2 regions of the Paenibacillus sp. FSL H3-0333 genome follow, and region 2 is predicted to be linked to the other one. Evidence: riboswitches for the same ligand, from Rfam matches in the RefSeq annotation. Region 2 holds a riboswitch; the other holds the start of a gene.
The links. Region 2 has a riboswitch for S-adenosylmethionine ahead of metA (homoserine O-acetyltransferase MetA). Riboswitches for the same ligand answer to the same signal wherever they lie in the genome.
Positions count from the first base shown of each region.

Region 1: linked by a shared signal. The riboswitch ahead of MHH78_RS08185 (methionine ABC transporter ATP-binding protein) and the one ahead of metA (homoserine O-acetyltransferase MetA) in region 2 are both predicted to bind S-adenosylmethionine.

Region 1 is NZ_JBBODG010000001.1:1,817,022-1,825,082, reverse strand. It holds gene MHH78_RS08195 (MetQ/NlpA family ABC transporter substrate-binding protein) at 116-991, opposite strand; gene MHH78_RS08190 (methionine ABC transporter permease) at 1,050-1,709, opposite strand; gene MHH78_RS08185 (methionine ABC transporter ATP-binding protein) at 1,709-2,725, opposite strand; SAM riboswitch class I at 2,826-2,961, opposite strand; gene MHH78_RS08180 (Cthe_2314 family HEPN domain-containing protein) at 3,054-3,800, opposite strand; gene MHH78_RS08175 (UbiD family decarboxylase) at 3,827-5,599, opposite strand; gene MHH78_RS08170 (COX15/CtaA family protein) at 5,661-6,596, opposite strand; gene MHH78_RS08165 (thioredoxin family protein) at 6,705-7,049, opposite strand; gene MHH78_RS08160 (putative polysaccharide biosynthesis protein) at 7,164-8,061, opposite strand, start outside.
Region 2 is NZ_JBBODG010000001.1:6,133,859-6,141,919, reverse strand. It holds gene MHH78_RS27105 (hypothetical protein) at 33-485, opposite strand; gene MHH78_RS27100 (hypothetical protein) at 780-1,142, shown strand; gene MHH78_RS27095 (antA/AntB antirepressor family protein) at 1,132-1,998, shown strand; gene MHH78_RS27090 (helix-turn-helix domain-containing protein) at 1,998-2,264, shown strand; SAM riboswitch class I at 2,471-2,602, shown strand; gene metA (homoserine O-acetyltransferase MetA) at 2,719-3,636, shown strand; gene MHH78_RS27080 (aminotransferase class I/II-fold pyridoxal phosphate-dependent enzyme) at 3,685-4,851, shown strand; gene mqnC (cyclic dehypoxanthinyl futalosine synthase) at 5,082-6,218, shown strand; gene MHH78_RS27070 (bifunctional 2',3'-cyclic-nucleotide 2'-phosphodiesterase/3'-nucleotidase) at 6,867-8,061, shown strand, end outside.

The sequences.
Region 1 (8,061 bases), 4.3 Mb from region 2:
TGCAGGATCAACCACCCGGCTATTCAAAAAAGACCAGAAGCCGCTCCGCCAGCCATTTCTGACTACGGGCTTCTTCTGGTCTCATTAGATTTATTCAGCTTCCCTAGGTTTAAGCTTAGAATGCCGGAATAATTGCTCCGTCATATTGCTTTTCGATGAATTCCTTCGCTTCCGGGGAAGTCAGCGCTGCTGCCAGCTTCTGAATGGCATCGGAATCCTTATTGTCAGGACGGGCTACCAGCAGGTTAGCATACGGGGAATCTCCGCCTTCGATGAACAACGCATCCTTCGTAGGAGACAGCTTGGCATCCAGTGCGAAGTTGGTGTTAATCAGCGCCAGGTCCACTTCATCCAGCTGACGTGGCAGCATGGCTGCATCCAGCTCAATGATATCCAGCTTCTTGGTGTTCTCAGTGATATCCGCTTTGGTGGAAGCAATATTGGTGTCATCCTTCAGCTTGATCAGACCGTTCTTCGCCAGCAGAATCAAGGCGCGGCCTCCGTTCGTTGCATCATTCGGAATCGCAACCTTCGCACCTTCTGCCAATTCATCGATCGATTTGATCTTTTTGGAATAGGCGCCAAATGGCTCTACATGAACAGCAGTTACAGATACGAGATCTGTGCCGTTCTTGGTGTTCTGATCATCCAGGTAAGGCTTGTGCTGGAAGAAGTTCGCATCGAGCTGCTTCTCGGCAAGCTGTGTATTGGGAAGAATATAATCTGTGAATTCTTTGATCTCCAGCTTAATGCCTTGGGCTTCAAGCAGTGGGGCAATTGCTTTGAGGATCTCCGCATGCGGTACAGGAGAAGCACCAATCACCAGGGTTACCGGGTCCGCAGCAGGCTCTGTAGTCGGCTCTGCAGCAGCCGCTTCTGTAGGTGCCGTTGTCGCAGCAGAATTCGTGGTGTTATTCGCCTTGTTGTTTCCGCAAGCGGCAAGCACCAATATCAAGGTCAGGCTGAAGAATGTAAGCAGTACTTTTTTCATCTGTAAATCCCCCTCTAATCCATATGGTTTATTGAATAAGGCTATATGTGGACGTACCTTATTTCCGTGTAAAATGTCTTACCAGCCGGTCACCGGCCATTTGCAGCAGCTGCACCAGAATCACCATTAGCGCTACCGAGATAAGCATGACTTCCTTCTCATAGCGGTAATATCCGTAGCGGATCGCCAGGTCACCCAGTCCGCCGCCGCCGATCATTCCGGACATTGCGGTATACGAGACAAGGGTCACAACAGTAATGGTTACACCGGCAAGCAGACCCGGACGAGCCTCCGGCAGCAGCACGCGCATAACGATCTGCCCGGTGGACGCTCCCATGCCCTGCGCCGCTTCAATAATTCCCCGGTCAACCTCCCGCAGTGCCGTCTCCACCAGTCTGGCGAAGAAGGGCGCCGCGCCGATCACCAGTGCCGGAATCGTTCCAAGCACACCAATCGAAGTGCCCATAATGGCCTTGCTGAACGGAATCAGGGCAACCATCAGAATGATAAAAGGAACCGAACGCAGGATATTCACAACGAAGGATAATACCGAGTAAACCACCCTGATAATAACGTTATTTGACTTGCCCCATAAATATAACACAATTCCTAGCGGTAAACCAAGGATTATTGTAAATATTCCTGAAATAGCGATCATTTTGAGTGTAGCAATCGTAGCTTCCAGCATTTCTTCCCAATTGATTGTGCTAAAGTCCATTACAAAATCACCTCCACATCAAGACCTTGCGCTATGAGCTCAGTGAGCGTGGCTTCAACCGCATCGGCAGGTCCTTCGAACCGGACGATCAGCTGGCCGTAAGGAACATCCTTGATTGTAGAGATGGTGCCATGGAGAATGGCGAAGTGAACCCCGGTTCCCTGAACCACCTGTGAGAGCGTCGACCCGTAAGTCTTTTGCCCCAGAAAAGTGATTTTGACCGACTTCGTGTAACCTGGCTGCACAGCATCAATCGCTTGCCGGAGCGGTCCGTCCGACTGGGTCTCACTGCGGATGAATTCTTTGGTCACCTCATGCTTCGGCTTCAGAAAGACCTCGGCCACTTCACCCTGCTCCACAATACCGCCGCCATGGATCACGGCAACACGGTCGCAGATGCTCTGAATCACATGCATTTCATGGGTAATCAGCACGATGGTCAGATGGAATCTGCTGTTGATATCCATCAGCAGACGCAGAATGGAGTCTGTGGTCTGCGGATCAAGCGCCGAGGTCGCCTCATCGCATAACAGAACATCCGGATCACTTGCCAGCGCCCGGGCGATTCCGACACGCTGCTTCTGTCCGCCGGATAGCTGAGCCGGGTACTTATTCCAATGCTCCTCCAATCCGACCAGGGCGAGCAGTTCCTTAACCTTTTGTTCAATCTCGTTCCTTCCGGCTCCGATCAGCCGCAGCGGAAACGCGATATTATCATAGACTGTAGCCGATGAGAGCAGATTGAAATGCTGAAAAATCATTCCGATCTTACGCCGCTGCTCCTGCAGCTGTCCCTGGCTGAGCGCTGTCAGCTCGACACCGTCCACCCACACCTCGCCCGCAGTCGGACGTTCCAGCAGATTAATGCAGCGGATCAGCGTGCTTTTGCCGGCCCCGGAGTGACCGATCACCCCGAAGATTTCCCCCTTCTTAATCGACAGGCTCAGCGCAGAGAGTGCAGTTGCCTGCTTATTGCCTTTGCCATACACCTTGGTTATATCCTTCAATTCTATCAACCGCTGCGTCCCCCTTCTGTTCTAGCTTCCATCATTGCAAAAAAGACCCCCTACGATCCATGCAGATCGCAAGAGGCCCTGTGTGTATAATGACAATGCCTTCTCATCTGCCAAAACCCCCGAATCCGGCGGCATTGTAGGAATTAGCACCATGACATTTGGATGCAGCGTAAGGCTGTATTCAAACCGGTTGCCGGGCTTCATCGGGCCTATCCCTCCGCCGCTCTCGATAAGATCATAATATGAAGTTATAGATTCCGTATCCTGTCAGAAGTTAATGTATGCCTAAGTATAATTCAGTTTCGAGATTTTTGTCAAAGGTAAGTTTTTACGGACGGGCTTGTCCGGATTTCGGGCTTGGGGCCGCTTTGTTCTTGTGCCATTGTTCATTCCCGTAGCTGTATGCGGCGGCCAGTGATTGGCATACCATCTCCAGGCTCTGCTTCAAATCCTCCAGGTGGCTGTCGAGATCCTCCAGACGAATCTTGTCATGCAATCCCTGGTGACGCTGCCAGAGGTCGTCGGTCATCTCCGCGTTCATGTAATGGATCTCAGCGTTGCGCCGCTTGCGCAGATTCTCCACCGGCTCCCGGTAGGAATTCCTGATTCGCTCCAGCTTCTCCGCCAGCGGATGATGCGGGTGAAGCAGTTGAAATTGCCTCAGCACCGTGAAATAAGAGAAATGCGTCTTCACCTTGCCTGTATTGAGATTGTACAGATTATTCAGCACCGTGCCCAGCTTGTCCAGCAGCGAGAAGACACGGATGAAGCCATCCTTGTAGAAATACACATATCTGGCGTACTCCCCCTGCTCTGTGGACGACATGTCGTCCATATAACCGGCTATCACTGACTTCCGGAAAAAGGCTGCTGCGAACCAGCTCTGCTCCAGCTCATCCAGAGAGGAGATCAGGCCGCGTGTCCAAATTTCCAGCTTGCGGTATTCATGGTCATGGTCTTCATGTGCCGCCATCTCCTTGCGCAGCATGGAGGCTGCCTTCGCCATGGACTCCATAGCTTCAGCCAGCACACCGCTGTTCACGCGGGGCGGCTCTCCAAGTAACGTCCGCAGCATATTTTGACCCTCCTTAAAATTCACTTCTACGCCAGAGGAAAATAACGGTTCCAGTTGCGGCCTACGCGCTTCGCAATATCTTCGCTCGGAGCCAGCTCCTCCGGGTATCCCGGCTTCATCCGGGCATCTATAATGATCGGCAGTGTATAGCTGACGCTGCCCCGGTGTACCCCGGCCGCCGAATAGATATCATCTGCCGGATTGAAGCGGGTGAATACGGTCCACAGGAAGGAGGTCTGCGTGCTTACCGCCTCTTCCGCCTGATCCACCAGCACAATCAGCGGCCAGGCGGTCTCCCTCTCCTTGAAGGCAGCCACCAGTCGCTCCGGCAGTTCCGGGTCCTCTTCATAGGATGCACCGGAAACGGCTAAACATCCTCCGCAATAAGGCACAGCGGCGGTGATTGATGGAAGCAGACCCTCTGTATAGGTCCTTGGCAGCTGACGGACCGGGCTGCCGATGCCCGCCATCACCGCCTTACTGCCATGATTCAGCTTGCGTCCGGTATAATCCAGTGTATCCATGGAGGTATTGGCAAAGATCGTCAGATCCGATTGCGGATTGAAGCGCTCAAGCACCGTTTCCAGCAGCTTGGGGAAATCCGTTAGCTCCACCTGCACATTAGTCAGCAGCAGGAATTTGGTTAAGGAGAGCTGACCTTCCCCTAAGATCCGAAACGCTGACACCATATACTCACGGGGATAGCTCTCCCTCACAACCGCTGAGGTCAGTGAATGCGAACCGGATTCGGAGTAGGACCACAGCGCTTTGACCGAAGGGATCAGCATAGGATAGGCTGGAGCGAGCAGCCGCTGCAAATAATCCTTCAGATAATAATCCTCCTGACGCGGCTTGCCGGTGATGGTCGCCGGGTAGATGGCATCCTTGCGGTGCCACATCCGCTGAACATGCATGACCGGGAAATCATGCTGCATGGAATAGTAGCCGGACTGGCTGCCGTACGGCCCTTCCGCTCTCCGCTCCAGCGGAGACACGCGTCCCCGGATGGAGAATTCCGCCTCAGCCGGAATCCGGTGCCCGCCCAAAGGGTCCTGCACCATGGGAAGCTTGCCGCCCAGCATCAGCGAAGCCAGCATCAGCTCCGGAATCCGTTCCGGCACCGGTGCCACCGCCGCTGCAATCAGGGCCGGCGGCCCGCCGATGAAGACAGACACCGGCAGGGTCTCGCCGAGAAGCTCTGCCTGCGAGTGATGGAAGCCGCCGCCCTTGTGAATCTGCCAGTGAATACCTGTGGTGCTGTCGTCATACATCTGAATCCGGTACAGTCCGAGATTATGATCTTTGGGGTTGGTGATATTCTCCGTATAGACCAGAGGAAGCGTGATGAACGCCCCGCCGTCCTTAGGCCAGGCCGTAATCCGGGGCAGCTCCTTCAGCGGATCACTGCTGCTGCAGACGCCGAGTACCGGAGCCTCTCCTTGCGGTATATTCTTGGTTCCTGCCCTCAGCAGCTCCAGCAGCACCGTCTTCTCCCGCCATAAGCCGGCGCCTGAAGGCGGAATCAGCTGATCGATCGCCGTTGTCAGCGACTTCAGCAGCTGCTCCGGTCTTGTCCCAAAGGCCTTGTTGACGCGCTGAACTGTACCGAACAGGTTCGTAGCGACCGGGAACGGTGTTCCTTGCACGTTCGTGAACAGCAGTGCCGGGCCTTCCTCCTCCACCACCCGGCGGTGAATTTCGGCAAGCTCCAGATAAGGATCAACAGGGGTATCTATCACTGCCAGATCCTTATCCCTGCGGAGCTGCTCAATCCATTGTCGTAAATTACCGTATCGCACTATAGTGTTCCTCCTCAAACAGGACCTTATGCTTATCCCGTCCACCGTTGCCGTTACCTTATCACTTGCTGCCCCTGCCAGCTCCGCTTAACTGCCAGACCCTTACACTCATGTAGCACAGAACCCCAAAGAGTCCGGAGATCAGTACGATATGAGACAACGCAGCAAATATGTACAATCTTTCATTATTTAATGTGTATACCACTGCGGCTCCGCTGAATACCTGCATCAGGCATAACAGAACTGCCGCTACTCCCAGAGCCCTCAGCTCCGGCAGCTCCTTATGCTTCCAGAAGGCCAGATGCCCAAGTATAGCCGTCAGCAGGAACAGAATTGCCGCCGCCATCCGGTGCATGAATACGATCCCTACTCCGCCGCTCATCTCCGGAATCCATTGCCCGTTACACAGCGGCCAGCCGGAGCACCCGCCCTGGGAGCTAGTATGGCTTACGTAGGCTCCAATGTAGACAACGATATAAGAATATACTGCAGTAACCCAGGTTAAGTTGCGGAAGGCTGGGCGGACTTTGGGACTTCCTGTGCTGAATTCCGCTCCTGGAGCGAATGTCCGTCTGGTCCCAAGCGCCAGCATCAGCGAACCGGCGAAGGCAATCAGTGAGAAGCCCATATGCAGGGCCATAACCGCAGCCGACTGCGATTTCACTACTGCAAGCGCTCCCATCCCGCCTTGAACGATGACGAAGATCAGGGTCAGCAGGGCATAGGCCAGCAGATCTCTGCGGTGCCTGGCATAACGCCAGAAGGCAACCATGGAAGCCAGGGACAGCAGGCCAGCCAGACCGCTGAACAAGCGGTGGGTATATTCAATTAGAGAGCCGATGGTGTAGGCCGGAATCAGCTTCCCGTGGCACAGCGGCCACTGATTTCCGCATTCCAGTCCCGAGCCGGTCTTCGTCACCACAACCCCGCCAAACAGCGCCATGAACATAATGAGACAGGTCAGATAGCTTAGCCATTTTAATTGAAGTGTCGTCAATAGTATCACCCGTATTGTATAGGAATGAGTATGAAACATATAAATGCTTATATGATTAGAAAAAAATCACCGCTTCTGCTCGGATAGGGCGAAAGCGGTGCTGCGGAATTACTTGTGAATGCTGAGATAAACGTCCAGCGCCGTATCAAGAAACTTCTCGATTTCCTCCCGGGACTTCCGGAGCTTGTTCACAAACCGGACCAGTTCCCGTCCATCGGTGTACGCGACAAAGCTTGGAATGCCCAGTATATTCTGTTCCTGGCTGACATCGCCTACGGCATCAACATCCACTTCGACCAGGGTAAGACGCTCTGCATATTTCTGTTCCACATCCGGCATGAACGGATCAATGAATTTGCAATCCACACACCACTCTGCCTTGAAGACTGCCACCGTCAGGCGCGGAGACTGAATTGCCACCTGGAACTGGGCAGGCGAGCTGATTTTGTCCATTTATTGACCATTCCCTTCTATCAGAAAGTTACACAAGAAGCTTGCTCTTTAAGTGAAGCAAAATGTACGGAATAAGTCAAACAATAATGACAAATCAAGACAATAGTCATATCATTATTCACCGGCACGCACACGGGCAGGCTGCAACTTCATCAAAGGACCCAGCAGCTTGCGCAGCGGACGGGGATAACCGGCAATCTCCTGACTGCTGAGTACACCCAGAATGATCAGGAGAACCAGATACACAATCACGACTGCCGCTCCAACCACCAGACAGGTAATCAGGAAGGCCAGACGGGCCGGCATCAGATCAGTCATCAATAGGCCTGCTTCATTCAGACCATAGCCGATACCGGCCGAGGCCAGAACCGCAATGGAGAAGCCTCCCCAGCGTTTACCGAGAATGGAGAAGGGTACGATTTTTTTGAGCATCCGCAGATTCAGCAGTGTAATGACAATGAAGCACAATGCCGTAGAGCCGATAATGCCGTAGATGCCGAACCACTGGCTGAACAAGAAGTTAGAACCAAACTTCACGAGGATACCAACAAGTACATAATACATCGATATCCGCGATTTGCCCATTCCAAGCAGGATCGAGTTGGTAGTCATCATCGTAATCTGGAAAATGGTACCCAGCGTCAGCATCGCCACAATGCCGCTTCCATCGAGTGTTTTGAACAAGAGGCCATTCACAGAATAAGCAGCCACGACCAGTGAGAGCACAACCGGTGTGCCGGTCAGAATGGATACCCGCATGGCGAGTGTGACCTGACGCTGCAGGTGCTGTTCATCTTTGCGGGCGAAGGCGGCAGATATAATCGGAATCAGCGATGCACTGAGGGCGATCGACAAGACCGGAGGAATCCCGGCCACACTCTGTGCCCGGCTGCCGAAGATCCCCAGTGTCCACGTAGCTTCCTTCAAGCCGATTTGTCCGCTAAGCAGCGGCACAATAAAGGTAGTATCAATGAAGTTCACTACAGGCACCGTAACGGAAGACAATACAATT
Region 2 (8,061 bases):
AATAGGAGCGTACTAAATACGCCCCACATAAATCACACCGATATTGTTTTTAATTCGAGATTAGTAAAGCCTAAATTTTTGAATCCAATAGCTAGCAAATCTATTTTGTCTTGTTTAATGTAACTCGGAATGGCTAATACAATAATTGCCTTGTGGGGAATTTTGTTTAAGACACGAAATTGAGAGATTGAATGAGCTTGTAGGAGGCTGTAAATTGTTTCAACTTCAATGAACGTTTTACCGGAACTATCATGAATTTCTAAGTCTGGTACAACAAATCCGATTTTCTCTGGGTTACCTCTGTTCATCCAATTGATGTGTGCAGCTATAACGTATTTATCAGCATCATGATTAATGATTGCAATTTTTTCGATAGCCCTATCATGGTCACTTTGATTCGTAATATTACGTTTTTTAGGTAAAGAAGGTAGCAATATCGGAGCATAAAGTGGGTTCTGACTTACTGGTAGATTCGACTTCAACATTCTTGTACACCTACCCATAATTATTATTGTTGTTAGCAAACAAACTTACTGAGTGCTAATATTCTTATAATACCACTTTAATCCAATACGTACAAGTTAAATTGGAACATATAGTATCGAAAATTTTTTGTTGACACTATATATGGGATTGAGAGTGCGGATGGTATATATGTGCGGACTGACTCCCCAATCTTGGGGAATGAAATCTGACTATACAATTTTGCGTAGCCCAACGCCTAAGTTGGCGGCTGTAAAATGATGATAAAAGACTAATTTCATCAGAAAGGAAAATACATGAATATAGAATTTGAAACTGAGGAAGAAGAGTTGGCTTTTATAAAATATGCGACAAGCACAGAGAAGACCGATAGCACATCATTTGAAAATCTTAGAAAGAAACTGAATAATCACAAACGAGCGAAAATGGGAGGAGGTGATTTAGAAAATGAAAAAGCAACACTGGAACACGCAATGAACTTCTACGCTGAAGGGTATGAGGTTGTGCTTAAATTTATCTGGGAGTACGGGCAAGATGAGGCATTGCAGAAGTATCTGTTTGAGAGAACTGGAGCAAGTTCAGAACGAGTGATAGGCAAGGATACATATACTGTTATTGTTGATGATTTTAAAGTGCGAAGTAAGATTGTTGGATTATAAACTAAAAATAATAAAGGGGAATGATGTTATCAAAAAATTTAAACTCGAAAACGGAAATAAGGTCAAGATTTTTGAGAAAAAGGATCTCAAAAATAAGCTTGGCTTCAGTGCAGATGAAATAAAAATTGTGATGAGATACCAAAAAGATTTCCCTGAATTACTTCAAGAACATACTGATAATGATTATATCATTAACGCTAGGGTATTGTGGGAACGTTTAGAAAACCCGTACAATCAGTATACTCACTGGATGGAACGTAAGGTTTTTAAGAAGAGTTATGTAGAAAATATTGATTATATCAGTATAGGAAAAAAAACCTACATTGAGAACACGAACATTACTAGAAATCAAATTGATACATTTTTTACTGTTGATGCAGCCAAACATATAGCTATGTCAGAAAATTCTGAAAAAGGTAGAGAAGTTCGCTCTTACTTCATCCTTATGGAACGAGCAATGCGTGATATGGAAAAATGGATTATGGTGCGTAATCCTGAAAAGGAAGGATACAATCAACTCATGGATGCCGTAAAGAGTAATTACATGCTTACTCACAGCGGCAAGGAGCCTCATTTCGGAGTCTACAGCAATGAAGGTGACATGATCAATGTTTGTTTGCTTGGAGCCAGAGCAAAGGAAATTAGAGCATTATTAGAGGTCAAAGATAATCAGACTAGAGACAATCTCACGACTCAAATTAACAAAGCAATTTATGAATTGCAGATTATGGATATTGGGTTGTTAATGGGACAGTTGGATTTTAGCCAAAGAAAAGCAACATTGCTTAAGATGTGTAAGAATAAATATAGCCATATTTATCTACAGTCTAATAAGTTGTTGAGTGAGGCTGTATGATGAGTGAAGTGAAGATGGAGCATAGTACAGAAAGTACAGAAAGTGCAAATACATATGAACAAGAATTAGAGCTGATTCTAGAAAAATCAATGAAAGAATATCCTCCATTATTGTCAGTTAAAGATGTTCAATCCATTTTACAATTAGGCGAAAACAATACATATAAGTTGGTTAAGTCTGGAGAATTTAAACTTTTTCAAATTGGAAAGCACTTGAGAATAGCCAAAGCTGAACTAATTTTGTATCTTGTCAAAATGAATAAATGATGTATAATCTATAGCATGTTACTCAATGATAACACATTGAGAATGTGCTGTTTTTTATTAATTTAAAGTCACAAGAAAGTCACGAAACTTTAAAAAACAAGCTAAAATCAATTAAAACTGAATAAGCACAATTGTTCCCATGAAGTCGAAAAAACCTTGATACTATAGGGTTCTTTAACACTTATTAAGAACAATTGAAAAGTTTTTTCTTATCAAGAGCAGGTGGAGGGACTAGCCCGATGAAACCCGGCAACCGGCGTGTGAACGCACGGTGCTAATTCTTGCGGAAGCTTTGCAGGGCGTTATTCGTCCGGCGGAAGTTCTCTGGCAGATGAGAGAGGCGCATATGACTGCATGATATGACCTTTCTCGCCCGGGAAAGGTCTTTTTTCGCTACCCTGCCTCAGGTTGAACCACCAAGTGGAACCCCATTTCAGTTAAGGAGTGAACAGCAATGCCTATCAAAATTCCCGACAGCCTGCCGGCCAAAGAAGTGTTATCCGGTGAGAATATTTTTGTAATGGATGAAAGCCAGGCCTTCCATCAGGATATCCGTCCTCTGCGGATCGCCATCCTGAATCTGATGCCTACCAAAGAAACTACTGAGACCCAGCTGCTGCGCCTTATCGGGAATTCCCCGCTTCAGGTGGATGTTGTTCTGCTTCATCCCAGCTCCCATACGTCGAAGAATACTTCGGCTGAGCATTTGAAGAGCTTTTACAAAACCTTTGATGAGATCAGCCACCGCCGGTTCGACGGCTTGATTGTAACAGGCGCTCCCGTAGAACAGCTGGAGTTCGAGGATGTGAACTACTGGGAGGAGCTGAAAGTGATTTTTGAGTGGAGCAAGCAGAATGTAACCTCGACCATGCACATCTGTTGGGCGGCACAGGCAGGACTGTACCATCACTTCGGCGTGCGCAAGGTGAGTCTGCCGGACAAATGCTTCGGAGTGTTTCCGCATACAATGAGCCAAAATAATGTCAAGCTGCTGCGCGGCTTCGATGAAGTGTTCCATGTTCCGCATTCCCGCCATACCGACGTCTCCCGTGAAGATATTGAGCAGAACCCGGAGCTGCAGATTCTGGCAGAATCCGAGGAAGCCGGGGTGTACCTGGTGGCTACGCATGACGGGAAGCAGATTTTTGTCACCGGACATTCGGAATATGATCCCTTCTCGCTGAAATGGGAGTATGACCGGGATATCGCCAAGGGGATGGTGGTTGCCCTGCCGAAGCACTATTATCCCAAGGATGATCCGACGCGTACTCCGCCGGCAGTCTGGCGCGCCCATGCCAACTTATTATTCGCTAATTGGCTCAATTACTATGTATACCAGGAGACTCCTTACGATATCGGGGCATTTATCTGAGAGGTTGACTTATTCTTAATAGAAGTAATTAATCAGGAGGCAATGGAGATGGATGAGAAACTGAGAATTGAGAGCAGACTGGCACAGATTGGTTCGATGGAGGACCCCGCCACCGGGGCCATTAATTACCCGATTTATCATGCGACGGCTTTCCGTCACCCTAGACTTGGGCAGAGTACAGGCTTCGACTACATTCGCACCAAAAATCCTACCCGCTCTGTCCTCGAAGAAGCGGCAGCGGCCCTGGAATCCGGGGATGCCGGCTTCGCCTGCGCTTCCGGTATGGCTGCACTGACTACGGTGTTCACCTTGTTTGGACAAGGGGACCATCTCATTGTATCGCTGGACTTGTACGGCGGTACTTACCGGCTGCTGGAACGGATTCTCTCTAAATACGGCATCAGCGCCTCCTATGTAGATACGAATGATCTGGATGGACTTGAAGCGGCCCGCCAGCCGGGCACGAAGGCTGTATTCATTGAGACGCCGACCAACCCGCTGATGATGATAACGGATGTCGAAGCCGTATGTACCTGGGCCCGCCGTCACGGGCTGCTCACGATTGTAGACAATACGCTGCTGACTCCGTTCTTCCAGCGCCCGCTGGAGCTTGGAGCAGATATCGTGGTTCACAGTGCGACTAAGTACCTGGGCGGGCATAACGATGTGCTGGCGGGTCTGATCGTGACCAAGGGCGCAGAATTGTCGGCTGAAATGGCCGTCCTGCATAACTCTCTGGGAGCGGTTCTCGCGCCGAATGACAGCTACCAGCTGATGAAGGGTATGAAGACCCTCGCGCTGCGCATGGAGCGGCATGAGAGCAACGCTCTGGCTATTGCCCGTTATCTGCAGGAGCATCCGGCGATTGCCGAGGTCTTCCACCCGGGCCTGCCGGATCATCCGGGCTATGCCATCCAGAACCGCCAGTCCTCCGGCAACACCGGAATCTTCTCCTTCAAGGTAAAAGAGGCGGGCTATGTGGAGCCGCTGCTCCGCCATATCCGGCTGATCGCCTTCGCCGAGAGTCTGGGCGGTGTTGAATCGCTGATGACCTATCCGGCGATACAGACTCACGCCGATATTCCGGCTGAAATCCGCGATGCTGTAGGCGTGGATGACCGGCTGCTGCGCTTCTCTGTCGGCATAGAGCATGTAGATGATCTGATCGCTGATCTGGGACAGGCTCTGGAGGCCGCCCGGAGCGAGCTGGAATAAGGCGATGCGCCGCCGGACCTGCCTGGCATGCGAGATTCGCAGAACGTACAAGCAGCAGTGCCATCGGGCGCTGCTGTTTAATTTTGTATGGGACAAGGGAAATTATCCGTCCTGTGCAGCGAAACATTTTTCAAGAACAGCCGATTGTGATACGATGGGTGAACGGACTATTTTTATTTCAAATTGTATTTATCTCATAGACTTCATAGATGAAGAGGAGGCCGTCAACAGTGAGTGCAGTCGATCTTATACTGGATAAGGCACTGAAGGGTGAACGTCTTCAGTTGGAAGATACGGTCACATTGTTCGAGAGCAATGAAATTGAGAAAATGGGCGCTGCCGCAGATATTATTATGAAGCGCTGGCACCCGGAGCCGGTGACGACATTCGTCATCGGCCGCAACATTAACTACACCAATGTATGTGATGTCTATTGCCGATTCTGCGCCTTCTACCGCAGACCCGGTTCGGAGGAAGGCTATGTGCTTCCCGATGAGACGATCTACCAGAAGATTGCCGAGACCATGAGCGTAAACGGAACCGAGATTCTGATGCAGGGCGGTACGAATCCCAATCTGCCGTTCAGCTATTATACGGATATTCTGCGCGGCATCAAGCAGCGGTTCCCGGAGATTACCATGCATTCCTTCTCACCAGCTGAGATTATGAAAATGGTTGAGGTCTCCGGCCTGCCGCTGGAACAGGTCATGCGTGAGATTCATGCTGCGGGCCTCGATTCCCTGCCCGGCGGAGGCGCAGAGATTCTCGATGACCGTACCCGCCGCAAGATCAGCCGGCTCAAGGGCTCCTGGCGCGAGTGGATGGACGTCATGCAGACCGCACACCGGATCGGCATGAATACAACAGCCACGATGGTGATCGGTCTTGGCGAGAGTATGGAAGAACGGGCGCTGCATCTGCTGCGTGTCCGTGAAGCCCAGGACGAATGTATTGCGAACAAATATGATTCCGAAGGCTTCCTGGCGTTCATCTCCTGGACCTTCCAGCCGGATAATACGAACCTGAAGCTGGACCGCCAGACCCCGGAGGAATACCTGAAGACCGTAGCCATCAGCCGCCTGGTGCTGGACAATATCAAGAACTTTCAGTCCTCGTGGGTAACGATGGGTCCTGAAGTAGGCAAGCTCTCCCTGCAATACGGCTGCAATGACTTCGGCAGCACGATGATTGAGGAGAACGTAGTCTCCTCGGCGGGCGCCACCTACAAGGTCAACATCGAGTCGATTACCCAGCTCATCCGCGAAGCGGGCAAGATCCCGGCGCAGCGCAACACGCGTTATGACATCCTGCGGACGTTCGAGGATGCGAATGCCAAGATTGATAATGATTTTGTGATGCAGAACTAGAATATAGCTATACACCAACAGATCAATAACGGGGCTGTGCTACATATAAGTAGCGCAGCCCCGTTATGTTTTTTGGAAACTATTATTTCCTCTTTGAATGATTCGTACAGTGACTTGGTTGCTGAATGTGGCTGAAGGATCGCCGGGAGGCGCAGGAGTGTTTTGATTTTACGAGTTAAAAGGCTAAAACTACGCGAAAACCGAATAGCAATCGTTACAGCGTCATGTAGCCAATGTATATGAAAAACAGCATACATTGTGTTCACTCGCAGGCATATGGCCGAATGTATGTGGAAAACAACATATATTGTGCTCGCTCACAGGCATATTACCCGAATGCATACGAAAAACAGCATACATTGTGCTCGCACGCAGGCGCTTAACCCGAATGTATGTGAAAAACAGCATATACAGCATATATTGTGTGGGCGTTCCAGGTAATTCCAATGCATTGGATTTTAGTTTTTTTTGTCATAGAGTTGTAAAAATTAATCGTTATATTTTACAAAAAACGCTGAAATAATGTGAGATTTTACACAATAATTTATAAGAGTTAATGGAATTTGATAGATTCATAGGGAAGGCTATGATACAATTTTTCGGACAGTGGTAGAATAATATAGCAATCACAGGGAGGAAATTAGATTTATGGGAGAGAGAAGATGGAACAAGCCGATAGCTTCTTTATTGGCTACCACAGTTCTGGCAGCACAGATGCTGGGCGGAGTATTCAATGTTCCTGTGCTGGCGGCAGGAAAGGCTGAGGCTTCTCCGGTGATTAATCCGGGAACCATTAATTTACGCTTGATGAGCACCACTGATGTTCATACGAACGTATATGGATGGGACTATTTCAAGGGTGCCGCCTCCGCGACTGTAGGTCTGGACCGTACTTCAACCTTAGTAAAGACTGCACGCAGTGAAGCAGAGGGCGAGTACAACCTTTTGCTGGATAATGGCGATTTAATTCAAGGAACACCGCTGGGAACGTATATGGCCCAAGTGTCTGATTTCAGGGAAAGTGAAGACCAGATTCATCCGATCATTGCAGCTATGAATCTCATGGGTTATGATGCAGCAACCTTCGGCAATCATGAATTCAATTATGGTTTGGATTATCTGGACCGGACCGTTAAAGGCAATGTAAACAGCGCAACTTATAAGGAGTCTACGGGAGCGAAGTTCCCTTATGTGAATGCAAATATTTATAATGTGTCCGATAATAATAATACATTTGAACCTTATAAAATCATCGATAAAGAAGTAAAAGACAGCAACGGCAACACCGTTACTATCAAAGTCGGCCTCCTGGGTCTGGTTACTCCGCAGATCATGGAGTGGGACAAGGTGAACCTGGAGCAAAAGGTTATTGCCAAAGATATTGTGGAAACGGCGAAGAAGTTTGTTCCTGAAATGAAGACGGCTGGTGCGGACGTTATCGTCGCCATGACTCATTCCGGGTTCGACGCTGCTGCCGCAGAAGGAACTGGAGCAGAGAATGTTATTAACCTGCTGAGCAAGGTACCTGGCATCGATGCCATTACTTTCTCGCATACCCACAAGGTATTCCCGACGAACGGCGTTGACAGCGCGCTGGATGCTTCCTTCAAAGATCCGTCCACCAAGAAACCTTACAATAATGATGTAGCTAAGGTAGATAACGTTAATGGCCACATCAATGGGACTCCGGCAGTACAAGCGGGCTATGGCGGAGGTTACCTGGGCCTTATCGATCTGAAAATCGCCCAGAACAGCAGCGGCAAATGGGCAGTAGACAAAGCAGCTTCGAAGGCTTCTACGCGTTCTATTGCTGGCGCTGCCGTTGACACCGCTATCGATGATC